DNA from 3 places in the Mesorhizobium sp. P160927 genome. Region 1 is predicted to be linked to each of the others. Evidence: riboswitches for the same ligand, from Rfam matches in the RefSeq annotation. Region 1 holds a riboswitch; each other region holds the start of a gene.
What was found. A riboswitch is a leader RNA that binds a small molecule or an ion and turns the genes downstream of it on or off. The one in region 1 is predicted to bind cobalamin.
Positions count from the first base shown of each region.

Region 2: another riboswitch for cobalamin. It lies ahead of bluB (5,6-dimethylbenzimidazole synthase); the one in region 1 lies ahead of AC3CB8_RS06090 (aromatic ring-hydroxylating oxygenase subunit alpha).
Region 3: another riboswitch for cobalamin. It lies ahead of metE (5-methyltetrahydropteroyltriglutamate--homocysteine S-methyltransferase); the one in region 1 lies ahead of AC3CB8_RS06090 (aromatic ring-hydroxylating oxygenase subunit alpha).

Region 1 is NZ_JBYMDW010000001.1:1,198,045-1,205,119, reverse strand. Features, by position in the region: gene AC3CB8_RS06120 (carbohydrate ABC transporter permease) at 1-899, shown strand, start outside; gene bglA (beta-galactosidase BglA) at 904-2,568, shown strand; gene AC3CB8_RS06110 (ABC transporter ATP-binding protein) at 2,598-3,710, shown strand; gene AC3CB8_RS06105 (DUF680 domain-containing protein) at 3,789-4,037, opposite strand; gene AC3CB8_RS06100 (DUF680 domain-containing protein) at 4,108-4,314, opposite strand; gene AC3CB8_RS06095 (DUF680 domain-containing protein) at 4,383-4,583, opposite strand; cobalamin riboswitch at 5,077-5,278, shown strand; gene AC3CB8_RS06090 (aromatic ring-hydroxylating oxygenase subunit alpha) at 5,392-6,639, shown strand; gene AC3CB8_RS06085 (FAD-binding oxidoreductase) at 6,717-7,075, shown strand, end outside.
Region 2 is NZ_JBYMDW010000001.1:3,009,084-3,016,158, forward strand. Features, by position in the region: gene aroC (chorismate synthase) at 1-237, shown strand, start outside; gene ribB (3,4-dihydroxy-2-butanone-4-phosphate synthase) at 346-1,446, shown strand; gene AC3CB8_RS14475 (MFS transporter) at 1,467-2,687, opposite strand; gene AC3CB8_RS14480 (TetR/AcrR family transcriptional regulator) at 2,808-3,416, shown strand; gene AC3CB8_RS14485 (hypothetical protein) at 3,506-4,489, shown strand; partial or broken gene bluB (5,6-dimethylbenzimidazole synthase) at 4,606-5,280, opposite strand; cobalamin riboswitch at 5,284-5,465, opposite strand; gene AC3CB8_RS14495 (histone deacetylase family protein) at 5,644-6,570, shown strand; gene AC3CB8_RS14500 (exodeoxyribonuclease VII small subunit) at 6,574-6,825, shown strand; gene AC3CB8_RS14505 (DUF2277 domain-containing protein) at 6,917-7,075, shown strand, end outside.
Region 3 is NZ_JBYMDW010000001.1:2,127,817-2,134,891, reverse strand. Features, by position in the region: partial or broken gene AC3CB8_RS10415 (IS256 family transposase) at 1-791, shown strand, start outside; cobalamin riboswitch at 1,073-1,274, shown strand; gene metE (5-methyltetrahydropteroyltriglutamate--homocysteine S-methyltransferase) at 1,369-3,720, shown strand; gene AC3CB8_RS10405 (cytochrome-c peroxidase) at 4,164-5,219, opposite strand; one part of gene AC3CB8_RS10400 (IS3 family transposase) at 6,054-6,306, shown strand; one part of gene AC3CB8_RS10400 (IS3 family transposase) at 6,306-7,075, shown strand, end outside.

The sequences.
Region 1 (7,075 bases):
ACGGGGCCAAGCGCGCGATAAGCGCCTTCGGCGTCAAGGCGGCGGCACCGACGCAATATCCTGCCGGCACATCAGCCGATCTCGGTGACGGGGTGACCCTGCGGCTCAACGCGGACGGCAGCTTCGTCATGGCCTCGCCAAAGGCGTTCGAGGGCGACCGGGGCCAGCGCGTCTACTACGCTTCGTCGGCGCCGCCGAAATTCACCACCGACAATTATCAGACCGTGCTGTTTTCCGAAGGCATCGGCCGCTCCTTCATGAATTCGCTAACTGTCACCATCCCGGCGACCGTCATCCCGATCCTGATCGCGGCCTTTGCGGCCTACGCACTGGCCTGGATGCGCTTTCCAGGCCGCGCGCTCCTGATCGCCGTCGTCATCGGCCTGCTGGTGGTGCCGCTGCAGATGTCGCTCATTCCGCTCCTGAAGCTCTACAACGGCGTCGGCACGTTCTTCGGCGTGCCGTCCAAGACCTATCTCGGCATCTGGCTGGCGCATACCGGCTTCGGCCTGCCCTTCGCCATCTATCTCTTGCGAAGCTATATTGCCGGGCTACCGCGCGAGATCATGGAATCGGCGCGCATCGACGGCGCCAGCGATTTCGAGATCTTCGTCAAGATCGTGCTCCCGCTGTCCTTCCCGGTGCTTGCCTCCTTCGCCATCTTCCAATTCCTGTGGGTATGGAACGATCTCCTGGTGGCAATGGTTTTCCTCGGAACGGCGCCCGATCAGATCGTGCTGACGGCCAAGCTCAATGCGCTGCTTGGCTCGCGTGGCGGCAACTGGGAGATCCTGACGACATCGGCCTTCATCACGATCATCGTGCCGCTGATCGTCTTCTTCTCGCTGCAGCGTTATTTCGTCCGCGGGCTGCTGGCCGGCTCGGTGAAAGGAGGTTGAGACCATGCAATCGGCTTTGAAGGCGACTTCGAAACCAGACCCCGCCATCGACCGCGACTGGTGGCGAGGCGCGGTGATCTACCAGATCTATCCACGCAGCTATCAGGATTCCAATGGCGATGGCATCGGCGACCTCAAGGGCATCATCGGCAGGCTGCCCTACATTGCCGCGCTTGGCGCGGATGCCATCTGGATCTCGCCTTTCTTCAAATCGCCAATGAAGGATTTCGGCTATGACGTCTCGGATTATTGTGACGTCGACCCGATGTTCGGCACGCTGGCGGATTTCGATGCACTGACGGCGGAGGCGCACCGACTGGGCCTCAAGGTGATGATCGACGAGGTGCTGTCGCATACCGCCGATATCCACCCCTGGTTCAAGGAAAGCCGCTCGAGCCGCACTAATCCTAAGGCCGACTGGTATGTCTGGGCGGATGCAAGACCCGATGGCACGCCGCCCAACAACTGGCTGTCGATCTTTGGCGGCTCGGCCTGGCAATGGGACACCAGCCGCCAGCAGTACTACCTGCATAATTTCCTGGCCGAGCAGCCGGACCTCAACTTCCATAATCGCCAGGTCCAGGACGCGCTGCTCGACGTCACCCGCTTCTGGCTGGAGCGCGACGTCGACGGCTTTCGCCTCGACACCATCAATTTTTACTTCCACAGCCAGGGGCTGGAAAACAACCCGCCGCTGCCGCCGGAACAGCGCAACGACCAGACCGCACCGGCGGTCAATCCCTACAACTACCAGGACCATATCTACGACAAGAGCCGACCGGAAAACCTCGCCTTCCTCGAGCGCTTCCGGGCGCTGCTCGACGAGTACCCGGCGACCGCGGCGGTCGGCGAAGTCGGCGATTCGCAACGCGGGCTGGACGTGGTCGCCGCCTATACCGCCGGCGGCAAGCGCGTGCATATGTGCTATTCTTTCGACTTCCTGGCCCCGGAAAAGATCAGTGCCGCCAAGGTCCGCTCGGTGCTGGAAGCTTTTGGCCGGGTGGCCAGCGACGGCTGGTCGTGCTGGGCGTTTTCCAACCATGACGTGATGCGACCGGCCTCGCGCTGGGCCGCCAACGAGGCCGACCCGTCGGCCTATCTCAAGGTCATATCGGCATTGCTGATGTCGCTGCGCGGTTCGGTCTGCATCTACCAGGGCGAAGAACTCGGCCTCGGCGAGGCCGATCTGCGCTTCGAGGATCTGCAGGATCCCTACGGCATCCGTTTTTGGCCTGAATTCAAGGGCCGCGACGGCTGCCGCACGCCCATGGTGTGGGATGGCGGTGCCAGGAATGGCGGCTTCTCCCAGGCAAAACCCTGGCTGCCGGTGCCGGCCGCGCATCTGCGGCAGGCGGTCAACGTGCAGCAAGGCGACGAAACCTCCCTGCTTGAACATTACCGGCGCTTTCTTGCCTTCCGCCGCGCCAATCCGGCGCTAGCCAAGGGGGACATCGCCTTCATCGAAAGCCAGGGCGACACGGTCGCCTTCACCCGCCGGTCGGGTAATGAGGAGATCGTCTGCGTCTTCAATCTGGGCGCAAGGCCCGCGAAGGTTGACCTCGGCAACCGAACCCTGCAACCTTTGCCGGGACACGGGTTCTCCGGGCAGGCGAGCACCGGGTCGGTCGAACTCGGCGGCTATGGCGCCTGGTTCGGACGCATAGGTTGAAACATCCGAGGAATCACTGGAGGAAACCAATGGCCGATGTCAATTTGAGACAAGTGAAGAAGTCCTATGGCAATCTCAACATTCTCCACGGCATCGACCTCGACATCAAATCGGGCGAGTTCATCGTCTTCGTCGGCCCGTCGGGCTGCGGCAAGTCGACCTTGCTGCGCTCGATCGCGGGGCTCGAGGAAATCACGTCGGGTGAACTCAAGATCGACGGCCAGGTGGTCAACGACGTGCCACCCTCGAAGCGCGGCATCGCCATGGTGTTCCAGTCCTATGCGCTCTACCCGCACATGACCGTCTACGACAACATGGCCTTCTCGATGAAGATCGGTAAGGAAAGCAAGGCCGAGATCGACAAAAGGGTTCGGCAAGCCGCCGAGATCCTGCAGCTGACCAAATATCTGGACCGTCTGCCCAAGGCGATGTCGGGCGGCCAGCGGCAGCGCGTCGCCATCGGCCGCGCCATCGTGCGCAATCCGAAGGTGTTCCTGTTCGACGAACCGCTGTCGAACCTTGACGCCGCATTGCGCGTCGCCACCCGCATCGAGATCGCCAAGCTCAAGGAATCGATGCCCAACACGACCATGATCTACGTCACGCACGACCAAGTCGAGGCGATGACGCTGGCCGACCGGATCGTCGTGCTGAAGGACGGGCACATCGAGCAGGTCGGCACGCCCATGGAACTTTACAAGAACCCAGGCAACCTCTTCGTCGCCCAGTTCATCGGCTCGCCGGCCATGAACATCCTGCCGGCGACGGTCGACAAGACGGGCAACCCGACCATCGTCAGCCATGTCGGCGGCCGAAAGGCGACGGTGCCGATCGCGACACCTGGTTCGGCAAAGGGAGCGGCGGTCAGCTTCGGCGTACGGCCGGAAGATCTCGCGATCGCCAGCGGTGCGGATTATCTGTTCGAGGGGAGCGTCGATTATCTCGAACAGCTTGGCGAGGTCCAGCTGGTCTATGTCGATATCGGCCGGGCCGACCTGCCGCTGGTGACCAAGCTGCCGGGCAATGTCGAGGTCAAGCGCGGCTCGACGCTGCGGCTGACCGCCAATGCCGGCGACCTCCATATCTTCGATGCGGAGGGTCGCTCCTTTGCCCTCCACGAAGCGGAAGCAAAGGCGGCCTGAAGACGGCCGTACCGGTAACGCAAAAAACAAAAGCAGCGGCGGGCATGTCCCGCCGCTCTTTTTGTCTGCACAGGCTGGTTAGTTGTTGCCGAAGAGATTGCGATCGGCACCCTGATGGGCCGGCTTCTGCACGTCGCCAGTCGAATTGAGCAGCTTGTAGACAGGCGAATCGCTGTTGCGGATCGCACCCGTATGCGACGTATCGACATTGACAGTCGACGAAGCAGTGGGCTGGTTGGCGCCGTTGGAGCCATAGTTGTCGCTGCCGGCGAAAGCGCTGCCGGAGACGGCCAGAACGGCGGCGGCGGCAATGAGGATCTTGTTCATTTTAGGTAACTCCTGAATTTTGGAAGTCCCGCGGACCGGCGGGCAAAAGCCCACCGGCCGTGGGAGGCCATTAATGGCCGAAGAGGTTGCGGTCGCTGCCCTGCTGGACAGGCGCCGAGGTGGCCGGAGCCGACTTGCCGATCGACGCGGTGTTTGGATTGTCGGTGGAGGCAGCAGCAGCCTGGTTGGCGCCGTTGGAGCCATAGTTGTCGCTGCCGGCGAAAGCGCTGCCTGAGAGAGCCAGAACGGCGGCGGCAGCAAAGAGGATCTTGTTCATTTTAATACTCCTGAATTGTAGGGTCCACCGGCGCGGCAGGTTCACCCGCCGCGTGCCGGGGATGGTTATTAATTGTTGCCGAAGAGGTTGTGGTCGGCGCCCGTCACAGGCGTCTGGGCAGCCGGCTCCGACTTCTTGGTCGAAGCGGTGTAGGAACTGTCGACAGTGGCCGCGGGGGTCGCGGCGTTCGAACCATAATGGTCGCTACTAGCGAAGGCGCTGCCGGAAATCGCCAGAAGGGCGGCGGCAGTGAGGATGATCTTTTTCATTTTTGTACTCCAGTATTTTTCCCGTCCGTCTAGCGGCGTGTCTTGGATTAAATCGCGTCGTTCGGACCGCCCCGATGTGGGAGAGCCCCCTTGCCGTTTCCAATCACGAAGTTGTTCAGCGTGGACCATGACTCTGCTACTTGAAATTGTACCAACGCCTTCTACATGTCTTATTTTTCTGTTCGATATCAAGTAGTTGACTAAGATGACGACCCGATCACCAACTGTGTCGGAGGGCTGGGCGTTCACACCGTCCTGCACGCACCGTCAACAGAAACGAACCGTTCGGTTCGATTTTAGACTGTGCTAATAGTCACTTTTCGAAACCGTTAACCCTTTTCCGGCCGGCTGAGGGTCGAAAACGGTGCCCGCGCGCGCCTGGCGAGAAGAGGCGATTCCCCCTGCGGCAACCATGCCGGGACGATCCCGCATGCGTGTCGCGCCGCATGGATGCGATGTCGCTTTCGTGCCGATGTCGCAAACCCTGTCGTGATTAGATCAAGCCATCTCAGGTGCCGCTGCGTGACGACGGAGCGGAGAATTGGGAAGCCGGTCAGATTCCGGCGCTGCCCCCGCAACGGTGGTGGAGTTCAAGTCGCAACGGGAGACCACTGGGCGAAAGCCTGGGAAGGTGTCGCGATGGTCCGCGAGGACCACTCCAGAGCCCGGAAACCAGCCCGAGATCGCTAGAACTCGACTGATCGCGGTGGGCGGTCAAGGGGCGGATGGTGTTGTCCGGCTTTCGCCGGCTTGCGCCCAGTCCTTCCTCCATCACCACCAGTTCAGTCCTTGAAAATGAGGACAGGACATGGACGCGCGCAACGACATGCTGAGGCTTTTGAACGGCCGCAGACAGGGCCTTTCGCTGGAACAGCCCTTCTATACCGACCCTGACTACTTCAAGCTGGACATGGAGCTGATCTGGTATCGCGACTGGCTGTTCATCGGCCATGATTGCGAGTTGCCCAAGCCGGGCAGCTTCATCACCGTGCAGATCGGCGATTATCCGGTCGTGCTGGTGCGCGATCAGCAGGGCAAGATCAACGCCTTCCACAATTCCTGCCGCCATCGCGGCAGCCGCGTCTGCAACACCGACAAGGGCATGGCCGCCAAGCTGGTGTGTCCCTATCACCAGTGGACCTACGAACTCGACGGCCGGCTGCTGTTCGCCCGCCAGATGGCCGATGGGTTCGACAAGAGCCAGTTCGGGCTCAAGCCGGTCGCCTGCGAAAGCGTCGCCGGCTATGTCTTCATCTGCCTGGCCAAGGAGCCCGCCGACTTCGCGCCGATGCGGGCGATGATCGAGCCCTATCTCCAGCCGCACCGGCTGAGCGAGGCCAAGATCGCCTTCGAGAGCACGATCATCGAGAAGGGCAACTGGAAGCTGGTCTGGGAAAACAACCGCGAATGCTACCATTGCGCGGGCAACCACCCTGAGCTGTGCAAGACCTTCCCGGAAGCGCCGACCGTGACTGGCGTGCAAGGCGCCGACAACGACCCGGAGATGCTGGCCCACTGGGCGAAGTGCGAAGCTGTTGGCCTGCCCAGCAAGTTTCGGATCGACCCGGCCGGACAATACCGCGCCACCCGCGCGCCGCTGCTGCGCGATGCCCAGAGCTACACGATGACCGGCAAGCGGGCCGTGAAGAGGAACCTGTCCGACAGCGTCTCGGCCGACCGGATCGGCACGCTAATGCACTACCACTACCCGACAACCTGGAACCATATCCTCGTGGATCATGCGGTGACGTTCCGCGTGCTGCCGGTCAGCGCCACGGAAACAGCGGTGACGACCAAATGGCTGGTCCACAAGGATGCGGTGGAAGGCGTCGACTATGATCTGCCCGAACTCACCCATGTCTGGACCGAGACCAACGACCAGGACCGCCGCATCGTCGAGGAAAACGCCTTCGGCATCCTGTCGCCGGCCTACGAGCCCGGTCCCTATTCGGAGCTGCACGAGGGCGGCGTCATCCAGTTCGTCGACTGGTACGCGCGCTTTATCGGCCCACGGCTTTCCGAAGACGGCCGGCCCGCTCTGCGCAGTGTCGCCTAGCGCATCTCGCCCAAACCGTGCATCGGTTTTGGGATCACGACATGCGCAAAATGAAAAGGTATGCAGGGATGAACGCCATGACTGATCTTGGCCTCTATCGCCATCTCGACCAGATGGCGCCGTGGAACGACAGGCTGCAGGTGCTGGAAGTGATCGGCGTCAGCGACGAGGCGCCCGACGTCAAGACCTTCACCTTCCGCTCGGACAACCAGACCTGGTTCCGCTACAAGCCGGGCCAGTTCTTGACGCTGGAATTGCCGACACCGGACGGCCCGCTGATGCGCACCTACACGCTGTCATCATCGCCGTCGCGACCATTCTCGATCGCGGTGACGGTGAAGGCGCAGGCGGGCAGCGTCGGCACACGCTGGATGTTCGATCACCTGACGCCCGGCTCGCACGTCAAGGCCTATGGACCGGGCGGCGACTTTTCGCT
Region 2 (7,075 bases), 1.8 Mb from region 1:
ATCCTGGGCGGCATCTCGACCGGCCAGGCGATCGTCGCCCGTTTTGCCGTGAAGCCGACTTCGTCGATCCTGACGCCGCGCAAATCGATCGACAAGGACGGCAGGGATGTCGAAGTGATGACGAAGGGTCGCCATGACCCCTGCGTCGGCATCCGAGCCGTGCCGATCGGCGAGGCCATGGTCGCCTGTGCCATTGCCGACCACTATCTGCGGCATCGAGGACAGACAGGTAGGTGAGTAGGGAGTAAGCTGCCCGGTCCGCCGACGCGTCGTTTTTTTCTTTTCGCTATTCCCCTACTGCCTTACTCCCTTACTCCCTGTTCCATCGAGTGAAACGAGCGCTTTATGCCTTACGACCAGAAGAAGATCGTGGAAGCCATTCGGGCCTTCGAACGTGGCGAGATCGTCGTCGTCATGGACGATGACGGGCGCGAGAACGAGGGCGACCTGATCGTCGCGGCCGTCCATTGCACGCCGGAGAAGATGGCCTTCATCGTCCGCAACACGTCGGGCATCGTCTGCACGCCGATGCCGCGCGAGGAGGCCAAGCGGCTGAACCTCGCGCCGATGGTGGCCGACAATGATTCGGCCCACACCACCGCCTTTACAGTCAGCGTCGACTTCAAGCATGGCACGACGACAGGCATTTCGGCCGACGACCGCACGCTGACCGTGCGCAACCTCGCCAACGGCAATGTCGGCGCCTCCGATTTTGTCCGCCCTGGCCACATCTTCCCGCTCATCGCGCGCGAGGGCGGCGTCTTGATGCGCTCGGGTCATACCGAGGCGGCGGTCGATTTGTGCAAGCTCGCCGGCCTGCCGCCGATCGGCGTGATCTCGGAACTGGTCAACGATGATGGCACCGTCAAGCGCGGCCCGCAGGTCGCGGCCTTCGCCGAGGAGCATGGCCTCAAGCAGGTATCGGTCGCCGACCTGATCGCTTACCGGCAACGCAAGGAAACGCTGGTCGAGCGCGTCGCCTGCTCCGACATCGAGACGCTGGGTGGCAAGGCGCAGGTCTTCACCTACACGCTGCCCTGGGACACGATGCATCACGTCGCCATCGTCTTCGGCGACATCCGCGACGGCGAGGAGGTGCCGGTGCGGCTGCATTCGGAGGATGTGGTGACCGACGTGTTCGGCACCAGCCACCGGCTCGACGGCATCATGAAGGCGATGGGTGAACGCAAGCGCGGCGTCATCGTCTATCTCAGGGAAGGCTCGGTCGGCGTCGCCCATCAGGAGCGCAACCGGCCGGCGCCAGGCGACCGCGAGGACCATGAAGAGGCGCGCCGGCGCGAGAGCGAATGGCGCGAGATCGGTCTCGGGGCCCAGATCCTGAAGGACCTCGGCATTTCCTCGATCAATCTGATTGCCTCACGCGAACGCCACTATGTCGGCCTCGAGGGTTTTGGCATTCACATCGCCAAGACCGAGATCATCTGAGCTCGACAAACCCTGCCCTGTCATTCGGCCGGGATTGCCGCCTCGCATCCTTCCAACTCGCATTCGTGGGTGGCGAGGCTGCGCTGGCCGAGCAGCACAGTGATCAGTGCGATAGCACCTGACGTCACCGAAACCCAGAACCCGTTCTGGGCGCCGAAGGCATCCACCACCGCGCCGGCGGCGAACGAACCCAGCGCCATGCCGATGCCGATGCCTGTAGTCACCCAGGTGATGCCTTCGGTCAGCATCGTTTCAGGAACATGCCGTTCGATCAGGCCGAAGGCGGTGATGAAGGTCGGCGAGATCGCCACGCCGCTGATGAAGACAGTCAGCGCGAGCGCTGGCACGGTGCTGGCGGTAAGCGGCAGCAGTGTGCCGAGCCCTACCAAGGCAACCGCCATGGCGAGCTGGCGCTGCAGCGGTGCTTTCAGGTTGAGCGCGCCGATGATGATGCCGAGCACGAAGGAGCCCAGCGCATAGACGCCGATGACGAGACTGGCAGTGCCCGGCTGGCCGAGTTCCTTGGTGATCGCCACCGTGCTCACCTCCGTCGTCGCGAAGGTCGCGCCGATGAAGATCATGGCGAAGGTGATGATTTGAACCGGCCCCAGACGGATTGCCGAGCCGCTGGAGCCATGGTCCACCGGCCGCACTTGCGGCTCGGTCGAACGCTGCAGGATGAAAGCTGTCGAGCCCAAGGCGAGGAACAGCGTGCTGACGAGCACGCCCGCTTCCGGGAACAGCGCGGCGCTGAGGCCCACTGACAGCGATGCGCCGGCGATATAGACCAGTTCGTCCGCCGCCGACTCGAAGGCGAAGGCGGTGTTCATCTCGGACCGGCCCCGGAAAATCTCGGTCCAGCGCGCCCGCACCATGGCCGGCATGCTTGGCATTGCCGCGGCCAGCAGCGCCGACGCGAACAGCGTCCATACCGGCCAGTCCTGATTGGCCGATGCGATCAGGGCCGCGAAAGCAAGCACGGAGATAATGGTGGTGGGTACGACGACCCGCGTCTGGCCGAGGCGGTCGACCAACCTCGATATTTGCGGCGCCAGGAAGGCATTGGCCAAGGCGAAAGTCGCCGAAACCGCGCCCGCCAGCCAGTATTCGCCACGCGTCTGCGACAGCATCGCCACGATGCCGATTGGCGCCATGGCGATCGGCAGGCGCGCCATGAAGCCGGCGGCGGCAAAGCCCCTGGCTCCGGGAGCGCGAAAGATTTCCGAATAGGGGTTTTGCATGGTTCTGTTCCTCGACGAGGGGCGATTCCACAATTACATACGAGACGTATAAGTGTTAAATAGAGCATACGCCGCGTATGTCAATTGGCATACGACGCGTATGTAGATAAGGCCGGAAGCATGCATCGACCGCGCAAGGAGATGATCGCCGAGACACGCGCCAAGCTGATTGCCGCGGCGCGCCAGGCTTTCGGCACCATCGGCTATGCCGAAGCGTCGATGGATGATTTCACCGCGTCGGCCGGGCTGACGCGCGGCGCCCTTTATCATCACTTCGGCGACAAGAAGGGGCTGCTTGAGGCGGTTATCGCCGAAATCGACGCGGAAATGGCGGGCCGGGTGAATGAGGTCGCGTCGCGGGCGCCGACCCGCTGGCAGCATTTCGTCGACGAATGCACTACCTATATCGAAATGGCGCTGGAGCCGGAAATCCAGCGCATCATGTTCCGGGATGGTCCGGCTGTGCTGGGCGATCCGGCACAGTGGTCGAATGCCAATGCCTGCGTCGGTTCAATGACCGATCATCTGACCGCGCTGCAAGGGGAGGGGGTGGTCGTCCCCGGCGTCGATCCGGAGTCGGCAGCGCGGCTGATCAATGGGGCGAGCAGCCAGGCTGCGCAGCGGATCGCCAATTCGCCAGATCCCGAAGGGACCTCGAAAATGGTGGTGGCCGCGTTCAAGCAATTGCTCGAAGGCCTGCTGAAAAAGCCGGAAGCGCTTTCAAGATGAACCTCCATGGCAGTCCCGCCACCACCTGCAATTGACAATAGCCGGTTTGAGCGCATCCTCGGCAGCCATCTCTGAGGGGAGATTCGGGCATGTGGGATTTTGATATCGGCAGGTCGGTGTCCATCATGATGCGGACCTGGCCTTTCATTGTCTTTCGCATGATCGTCTATTTCGGCATCACGCTGGCCTACATCATGGCAACCGGCACCGGCGCATCCGTCGGCTATGGCGTCGGCCATATTTCCACCGATCCCGACGGACCATTGTCTTTTGCGATGTGGGGCGGCGTGGTCGGTTTCGGCATCGTCTCGATCGCCGTCTACTGGATCCGCGAATACATCCTCTACGTCGTCAAAGCGGGCCATATAGCCGTCATGGTGCATCTGATCGACGGCCATGATGTTCCCGACGGCCAGCACCAGATCGCCTACGCAAAAGAGATCGTGACCGAGCGTTTTGCCGAGGCCAACATCCTTTTCGTTGTCGACCAATTGGTCAAGGGCGCCATCCGCGCCATCACCGGCCTGCTCGGCGGCATCGCGGCCTTCCTGCCTATTCCTGGCCTGAGCGGACTGGTTTCGTTCCTCAACACTGTGATTCGCCTGTCGCTGACCTATGTCGACGAGATCATTCTTGGCTACAACATCCGCATCAATTCGTCCTCGCCGTTCGAAACCGCGCGCCAAGGCGTCGTGCTCTACGCCCAGAACGGTAAGACCATGGTCAAGAACGCCGTCTGGCTGGCGGTCATCATGTGGGCCGTGTCGTTCGTGATTTTCCTGCTGATGCTCGCTCCGGCAGCCGCTATTCTTTACGTCATGCCCGGGCAGCTCGCCGGCTGGGCTTTCGTGCTGGCAATCGTCTTTGCCTGGGCTTTCAAGGCGGCCTTCATCGAGCCCTTCGCCATTGCCTGCCTGATGCAGGTCTATTTCAAGACCATCGAGGGTCAGGTGCCCGATGCCGCCTGGGACGCCAGGCTGGCCGAAGCTTCGTCGAAGTTCAGGGAACTCAAGGACAAGGCGCTCTCCACTTTCGGCGGTTCGCGCTGGGGCACGGCCGGCGCGACGAGCTGATCGGCCGGGCTCGCGGGCGCACCGGCGACGGTGCCGAGGCGCGCCACTGCTGATTTGAGCGGCGCTTCGCCTTGCCCGCGAAAAGTCTCGCTCATGATCAGCTCGGGCAGCGGCAGCCGCCGGCCCCAGCCATGCGTTTCGAGGTCCGGCTTCGGTGCGAACTCGGAAACGCGGCCGACGCAGAGATAGGCGATCGGCGTCACGTGATCGGGAATCGCCAGCAGGCTTTTCAGCGCTTGCGCCTCGATGATGCTGACCCAGCCGACCCCAACGCCCTCGGCACGCGCGGCCAGCCAGAAATTCTGCACCGCGCAGACCGTGCTGTAGAGATCCATCTCCGGATTGTGCCAGCGTCCCAGCGGCGAGCCTTTCGAGCGCTCGCGGTCGCAGGTGATGCAGATGTTTAGCGCGCTTTCGCAAACGCCTTCGAGCTTGAGCTTGCGGTAGAGCGCCTGCCGTTCCGCCTCTATTTCAGGCAGTTCCCGTTCTCGCGCGGCCAGGAACAGGTCGCGCACCTCCGCCCGCCGCGCGGCATCGCGGATGACGATGAAGTTCCAGGGTTGCATGAAGCCGACCGATGGCGCGTGGTGGGCGGCAAGCAGCAGCCGCGCCAGCACCTCGTCGTCGATCGCCTCCGATGTAAAATGGCTGCGGACGTCGCGCCGCGTAAACATGGCACGGTAAACCGCGTCGCGCGCACTCTGGTCAAATCCATCGCCCATTTGAGCGGTCATGGCTTCCCGCATCGCGTGTCCCCTTGCGATTGCAATCGATGCCATCCGCCTGACCATGCGGATGACGATGCCTGCCAGGCCGGTCTTCTGGCTCGGGATCAACCCGCGTCCGGTGCCTTCCCGTCATCGACAGTGGCATCTACCGGCGCGGTCCCCCTCACAGCGTTGGGCACGCCACGGAGTTCAACCGTGTTCCCGATTCTCCCGCCAGGGCATTTGTAGCCAAGTGCAAACACTTGGCGTCGCGGAATGCGGCTAAAACAAACAGACCGGCAGGCACCAGGCAGTAGCGGCAGTCTTACTCCGAAGGGCCGACGACTCCAATGCCGGCAGCGACATGAATGGACGCAGGTTCGATTTTCCCCAGCGATCAAGCCGCAACGCATGGCCATCACGGCGCCGGGGCACTAGATAGGGGGCATGGCCACCCGTCTTTACACGCACCCGATCTTTCTCGAACACATCACCCCGCCCGGTCACCCCGAGCGGCCCGACCGCCTGCGCGCCATCGAGCGCGTGCTCGACGACGAAGCTTTTGCCGCGCTTGACCGCGTCGAGGCACCGCAAGGCGACGAAGCGACCATCCTCTACGCGCATCCCGCCGATTTCGTCGCGCGTGTCCGCGCCGCCATCCCCGACGAAGGCATTGCCCGCATCGACGCAGACACCACCGCCAGCCCGAAAAGCTGGCAGGCGGTGATTACGGCGATCGGTGCCGCCAATGCCGCCGTCGACGACGTCTTTGCGGGCCGCGCCGACAACGTCTTCGTCGCCGCCCGTCCGCCCGGCCACCACGCCGAAAAGACCACTGCCATGGGCTTCTGCTTCTTCAACACGGCGGCAATCGCGGCCCGCTACGCGCAGAAGAAGCACGGCGCCGAGCGCGTCGCCGTCGTCGACTGGGACGTGCATCACGGCAATGGCACGCAAGATATTTTTTGGGACGATCCCTCGGTGCTTTATTGCTCGACGCACCAGATGCCGCTTTATCCCGGCACGGGCGCGAAGAGCGAGACCGGCGCGGGCAACATCGTCAATGCGCCGCTGGCGCCTCGGACCGGCAGCGAGGTGTTTCGCGATGCGTTCCTGTCGCGCGTGCTGCCGGCACTCGACAATTTCGCGCCGGATCTGATTGTCATTTCGGCCGGCTTCGACGCGCACCATCGCGACCCGCTGGCGGAAATCAATCTGACCGAGGACGATTTCGACTGGGCGACCGGCCAGCTGATGCAGCGCGCCGCAATCCACGGCGGCAACCGGCTCGTCAGCCTGCTCGAGGGCGGCTACGATCTGCAGGGATTGGCATTTTCGGTCGCCGCCCATGTCGGGCGACTGATGAAAGGATGAATGATGACCGGTGAGATCAACGAAGACGTCAAGGCGATGAGCTTTGAACAGGCACTCGACGCACTGGAGAAGATCGTCGATGATCTGGAGCGGGGCGACGTGCCGCTCGACCAGTCGATCCGGATTTACGAGCGGGGCGAGGCGCTGAAGGTCCATTGCGACCGGCTGCTGAAGGCCGCCGAGGACAAGGTCGAGAAGATCAGGCTGTCGCGGGACGGCAAGCCGGTTGGAACCGAGCCGCTCGACGCGGACTGAGTCCGGAGCAGCCTTACCGATTTTTGGACACGATCATCATTGAGGATACAGTTCGTCCCGATTGAAACGGACAAGAGGAGATACGGAAGCGATGTGCAGAAACATCAAGACCCTGTTCAATTTTGATCCGCCGGCAACTAACGACGAAGTCCGTGACGCGGCACTGCAGTTTGTCCGCAAGCTGAGCGGCACGACGCGGCCCTCTGCCAAGAACCAGCATGCGTTCGATCATGCGGTCGAAGCCATCGCC
Region 3 (7,075 bases), 930 kb from region 1:
CGGCCATCAACAAACGGCTGGACGAGAGCCTGAAGGCGTTTGCCGAACGACCGCTTCAGGAGCCCTTTGCCTACCTCATCCTCGACGCTCGCTACGAGAAGGTGCGCGAAGCCGGCATCGTCATGAGCCAGGCAGTGCTGATCGCGGTCGGCATCGACTGGGACGGCCGGCGTCAGATCCTGGCCGTGGAGATGGCCAATCGCGAAAGCCGCTCGGCCTGGAGGGACTTCCTCGTCGGCCTCAAGGCGCGCGGCCTCAAGGGCGTCGAGTTGGTCGTGTCCGACGATCACGCCGGCCTGGTGGCAGCGATCGGCGAGGTGATCCCCGAAGCCGCCTGGCAACGCTGCTACGTGCACTTCCTCAGGAACGCGCTCGATCATCTGCCGAGGAAGCACGGCGACGACTGCCTGCAGGAATTGCGCTGGCTCTACGACCGGCGCGATCTCGCAGAGGCCAGGGCTGATCTTGCCGCATGGCTTGCCAAATGGTCGGCACGCTATCCGCGCCTGACAGGCTGGGCCGAGGATGCCATCGAACAAACCCTGACCTTCTTCAGGCTGCCGAGACAGCACCACAAGCATCTCAAATCCACCAACATGCTGGAGCGGCTCAACGAGGAAATCCGCCGGCGCACCTATGTCGTGCGCATCTTCCCCAATACCGAAAGCTGCCTGCGCCTGGTCAGGGCTTTGGCCGTCGAGACCAATGAAAACTGGATGGAGGCCAACCGATACATCAACATGGACGACCTGCGCGAGCACAAGAAGCTCGCTCTGCGCCAAGCCGCATGACCAGCATCATGGCCGCCCCATTTTGCAGAACTTGACGCACACAACCCTTGGCTCGGCGCTCGCGGATCACCAGCGTCCTTTGAGCGGTAGCGCTTTTCAGGTTGAGGTTAAAGTCTTGTTGTGGCTCCGCACGGCCTCCATTAGTTGGACAATGGGGCAGCGGTGCAGCGCCGGCAAATGGACGACTCCATGTTTCACAATGTTAGATAAGCGTAAAAGCGCCATGACATAACCACATAAACATTTCGTTATGCGCCATTGACAAGAGAAGGGATTGCTGTGATTGTCTGGCGTGTCGTGGTTCTCGCGTGCGGCGCTGCCGCAGCGGAGCTAAGAGGGAAGCCGGTGCGATGCCGGCGCTGCCCCCGCAACTGTTAGCGGCGAGCCAACCCCACTCATGTCACTGAGGCGAATACCCTCGGGAAGACGGGTAGAGGCTATGACCCCGCGAGCCAGGAGACCTGCCACGACGAATTACGTCCACGGGCGGGGTGTCTCGGTGGCCGCTGCAACCCGGGCGTGCCGGGCCTGCTAGCGCCTTCCTTGTCACCGACGCCCCCAACCATCGGGGTATGACATGACTGTCTCTCAGCAAATTCCTGTAGCAACGCTCGGCGTGCCGCGCTTCGGTCGTCGGCGAGAACTGAAATTCGCGCTTGAAAGCTACTGGTCCGGAACATCGTCCGCTGGCGACCTTCTTGCGACGTCGAAGGCGCTCCGTGCCGCTAGCTGGGAAGAGCAGCGCGATCGCGGCGTGTCGAAAATCCCGTCAAACGACTTCTCGCTTTACGACCATGTGCTTGACACCGCAGCCATGGTCGGCGCCATTCCCTCCCGTTACGGCTGGAATAGCGGCGAGGTCCCACTTGACATCTACTTCGCAATGGGGCGCGGCAACCAGGGTCAGACGGAGGATTGTGCACACGCTGGTCACCAGGAGGCGGCGCATGGGCCCGGTGTAACCGCGATGGAAATGACCAAGTGGTTTGACACGAACTACCACTACATTGTGCCGGAACTGGATGATGATCAGACGTTCGCCCTCTCGTCGACGAGACCCGTCGATTACTTCCTCGAGGCCAAAGCTCTCGGCATTCACACACGCCCAGTCATCCTTGGACCCATCACCTTCCTCAAGCTGGCGAAATCGCCTGCCGAAGGGTTTGATCCTATCGCGCTCCTACCGCGGCTGCTGCCCGTTTACGAGCAACTCCTGCAGAGGCTGAAGCTGTCGGGAGCCGACTGGGTGCAGATCGATGAGCCAGCGCTTGTCCTCGATCTGAACTCCAACGAACGAGCTGCGTTCGAGTTCGCCTATGGCCAGCTGTCGAAAGCCGCGCCCGAGCTGAAGATCATGCTGGCTACGTATTTCGGGTCGCTGGGAGACAATCTCGAAACCGCGGTTTCTCTGCCCCTGGCCGGGCTGCATATTGACCTCGTGCGCGCTCCCGAGCAGCTGGAAACGGTGGGTCGGCTCGCTCCGAAGGATCTGGTGCTCTCGCTTGGCTTGATCGATGGCCGCAACGTCTGGCGTGCGAACCTGCCCGCCATTCTCGACCGCATCAAACCGATCGTCGCCGGCTGGCCCTTGGACCGCGTCGAGATCGCGCCTTCTTGCTCGATGCTGCATGTGCCGATCGACCTGCGCATGGAGACGGAACTCGAGGCGGACATCAGGTCGTGGCTCGCCTTCGCGGCCCAGAAGACCGACGAATTGGTGTTGCTGGCCCGGGCCCTGTCCCAAGGCAGAGATGCGGTGGCTGGCGCGTTGAAAGCGTCTGCCGAGGCTGCCGCCACGCGCGTGACATCCACGAGGATCCATGACCCGCTTGTTGAGGGGCGGATCGTTAGCATTGACGACAGCGCGAAGCGACGGGAGAGCGCTTTTGCCGAGCGCTCCAGAGTCCAAGCCGGCTCACTCGGGCTGCCGCCGTTCCCGACGACGACCATCGGGTCCTTCCCGCAGACGTCGCAGGTACGCAAGGCGCGGGCCGCTCATGCGAAAGGCCAGCTGAGCTATGTCGACTATGAGACGTTCCTGAAGAAGGAGATCAAGGCTGCAATTCGGTGGCAGGAAGAGATCGGGCTGGACGTGCTGGTGCACGGTGAGTTCGAGCGAAACGACATGGTACAGCATTTCGGCGAGCAGTTGTCCGGCTTCGCGCTCACCCAGCATGCCTGGGTACAAAGCTATGGGTCGCGCTACGTGCGTCCCCCCATCATTTTCGGCGACGTATCGAGGCGCAATCCGATGACAGTGCGCTGGTGGCAATTCGCCCAGTCGCTTACGGAAAAGCCCGTGAAGGGAATGCTCACAGGCCCAGTCACCATTCTCAACTGGTCTTTTGTTCGCGACGACGTACCCCGCTCCGAAGCCTGCCGCCAGATCGCGCTCGCCATCCGCGACGAGGTGACGGATCTCGAAAGATCCGGCGCAAGGATGGTCCAGATCGATGAGGCCGCGTTTCGCGAAGGATTGCCACTGCGCCAATCTGACTGGAAAGTCTATCTCGACTGGGCTGTCGAATGTTTCCGGATCGCTTCAACGGGTGTAAAGGACGCGACTCAAATTCATACCCACATGTGCTATTCGGAGTTCAACGAGATCATTCACGCGATCGCTGGAATGGATGCGGATGTCATTTCGATTGAGACGTCGCGCTCGAAGATGGAACTGTTGGACGCCTTCACGAGCTCCAAATATCCGAACGAAATCGGTCCCGGCGTCTATGATATTCACTCACCACGCGTCCCGGAAGTCGGCGAGATTCGGGACTTAGTCATGCTTGCCCGCGAGCGACTGTCCGACGGCCAACTGTGGATAAACCCGGACTGTGGCCTCAAAACACGGCAATGGGAGGAGGTCCGCCCTGCCCTCATTAACATGGTCGCTGCAGCACGCGCGCTCCGGCAGAAAGTGCAGGCGTGAGGCTTCTCTTCCTCACGGTGTGGGGAGTTGCCGGCTGGCGGATGTCGGCCGGGAATGTGCCAAACCGATCACACTCTTGGAAATAAGCCACACGGCGAAAATGTGCAATTTTCCTGCGGCACGTGTCCTCATCCGCAGAAATACAAATGTGATACTACGCTATAGTATTGGTGCTTGGGAACATACCGGCCCCGCGCGTCGAACAAATCGTACACACGTCGTTTCTCAAAGTAGACTGCTTGGCGCGTTCGCTCAGGCGGCGACAATACATGATGCTGCGCGTCTGTCCGCTTCCCCAGTTGATTCGCGCAGACGACGGGCGAAGTGGCAGGTTTCGGGTATTGCTAGCCTCCCGCCAATTCGGAGATGGACGTGGCAATTCGTGTGGCCCAAGTAAAAGCCGCAATCATTTTCGATTGCGACGTCCGCAGCCAGTTGGCCCTTTATTTTCCTGAGATCTGCGTTACGGGCCGGGGCGTTGTCGCCGTTTCGGAGGGTAAAATGGGATAGGCGACCTCGGGTGCCTCTCCGGTCAGCGAGTTGAGAAAGGCAACAAGCAGATCAACTTCTTCGTCCGCCAATACTACGCCAAGCTGGGTGGTCCCCATGATGGCGACGGCCTGTTTCAGATCCCAAACCTTGCCCGAATGAAAGTATGGCGCGGTGAGTGCAACGTTGCGCAGCGGCGCCACGCGGAAAACATAGTAGTCATCGGCTGTGTTGGTGACCGCAAATCGTCCCTTGTCTTTGTCCGGCAGGATCTCGGCGCTGGGCTGTTCCACGAGGCCGAATGGGTAATAGGCTTCCCCACCAACGTTGATGCCGGCATGGCAGGACGAGCAGCCTTTGTCCATGAAAAGCGCCAGGCCCTGTTTCTGTTCGGGAGTCATAGCAAGCTCATCACCATTCAGGAAGCTGTCGAACGGGGCCGGTGTGACCAGTGTCGCCTCGAAGGCTTCGATCGCCTTGGCGAAGTTGTCGAAGGTGACCCGATCGGCTTCAGCCGGAAAAGCTGCATCGAACCACTCGACATATTGCGGCATAGACTTGAGCGTGGCGATGACTTGGCCCGGTGTATTGGCCATTTCGATCCCGGCTTGGACCGGTCCCTTCGCCTGAGCCTTCAGGTCTTCGGCACGACCATCCCAGAACTGGGCGATGTTGAAGACAGCGTTCAGTACAGTCGGCGCGTTGCGCTGTCCCTTCTGCCAACCGTGGCCGATCGAGGTTTCGTGATTGTCGTCGCCGCCGGTGGCCAGGTTGTGGCACGAGTTGCACGACAAGACGCCTGACGCCGAGACGCGTGGATCGAAGAACAGTGCCTTGCCGAGAGCGATCTTTTCCGGGGTGATCGGGTTGTTGGCGACTGTCGGCGTGGTGGATGGCAAAGCCCTGAAGGTGGCCAATGCCGTATCTCTGAGGTCGGTGGGGATCGAATCCGCAGCAAAGGCGGTGGGTGCCAGCAAGGTGACAGCCATCGTTCTGAATAGGATTTTCATAAATGGTCTTCCTGCGTCGTGCACGCAGCCATTATGCGATCTGCAGATCATGAACGCCCTGAGCTAGATCAGCTGAGGGAGAGGGTCGGGGTCTGACACCTGTTTTCGCGGCTGAGCTGGGACCCTCTTGGAAGTGATCGCTGTTCTCGATTGGACTTCAGGGAGGAGGAGTATCCCTGCTCGGCAACCGGTTGGATGTAGCAAAGCACGCACTGAGTGCGCTTCGAAGATTCGGTCACTGCGATCTTCCAGCCATCGTTGAGAAAGTCGATAGCATCTGGAAGACTTGGCAATCTCTTGCACCATGTGCGCTGCACGCCTTGCGAAAAGTGAGCTTCTGAAACCTCGGGGTTCATTCGTTCCTCCTGACCTGCTGATTGCGTGAATCGGCCTTATCGACACCCGCGGACTGCACATTGTGATGTCACCAGCCATGGCGGTCTCAATACCTAAGCAGCGACGGTCTATGCGACAGTATGGATGTCCTGTCGGAATAGCCGGTCGCCTTATCGACGTCACACCGGCATATAGCTCCGCTTCTACGAACATCCCATCACGCGAGGAAAGACATGGCCAACACGCGCAGTATCGCCAATCTAGCCCTTGTGTCGGCGCGGCGCTTGAGCAGGTCCACCGGCTGTAAGTGCCTCACACCTTGATCCACAGATCCTAGGCGATGACCACGTTGTCGTCATAATTTGACGGGCGCGGGGCATTGGCCCATAGCGAGCCACCGCAATCTGTGCGGTTGCCAATACGTAATGAAGTTGACCTGCCCCTAAGAATTTCCTCCATCTGAGATTAGAGTCCGGCCCTTGATCGAAGGACGGACTGATGAAGAGAAAGCGGTTCACAGAAGAGCAGATCATTGCGGTTCTGCGCGAGCATGAGGCGGGTGTAAAGGCGGGCGATCTGGCCCGCAAGCACGGGGTCTCGGAGGCGACGCTGTATAATTGGAAGGCGAAGTATGGCGGGATGGACGTGTCCGACGCCAAGCGGCTGAAGGCGCTGGAAGACGAGAACGCCAAGCTGAAGAAGCTGCTCGCCGATCAGATGCTGGAAGCCTCGGCGCTGCGTGAGCTTCTGTCAAAAAAATGGTAGGGCCCGCCGCCAAGCGCGAAGCCGTCGCGCATCTGCAGGCCGTCATGGGTCTGTCGGAGCGTCGGGCCTGTTCCTTTGTGGGCGCCGATCGCAAGATGATCCGCTACCGGTCAAGGCGTCCGCCCGAGACGGAGCTGCGTGGCAGGTTGCGCGACCTCGCCAATGAGCGCCGACGCTTTGGCTACAGGCGGCTGTTCATCCTGCTCAGGCGCGAGGGCGAGGCATCTGGGGTCAACCGCATCTATCGTCTGTACCGCGAGGAGGGCCTGACGGTGCGCAAGCGCCGGGCAAGGCGGCGAGCGGTCGGCACGCGGGCGCCGATCCTGGTCGAGGCAAAGCCGAACGCGCGCTGGTCGCTGGATTTCGTGCATGACCAGTTCGCCTGCGGCCGCAGGTTTCGCGTGCTCAACGTCGTCGACGACGTGACGCGCGAATGCCTGGCGGCGATCCCGGACACCTCGATCTCCGGCCGTCGGGTTGCCCGTGAACTGACGGAACTGATCACCCAGCGCGGCAAGCCACGCATGATCGTCTCCGATCACGGCACCGAGTTCACCTCGAACGCCATCCTCGCCTGGTCGAAGGATTACAGGATCGAATGGCACTACATCGCGCCGGGCAAGCCGATGCAGAACGGCTATGTCGAGAGTTTCAACGGCCGGATGCGCGATGAGCTGTTGAACGAGAGCCTGTTCTTCGGTCTCGACCACGCCCGAAGCGCCATCGCCGAATGGAGGGAGGACTTCAACACCGCG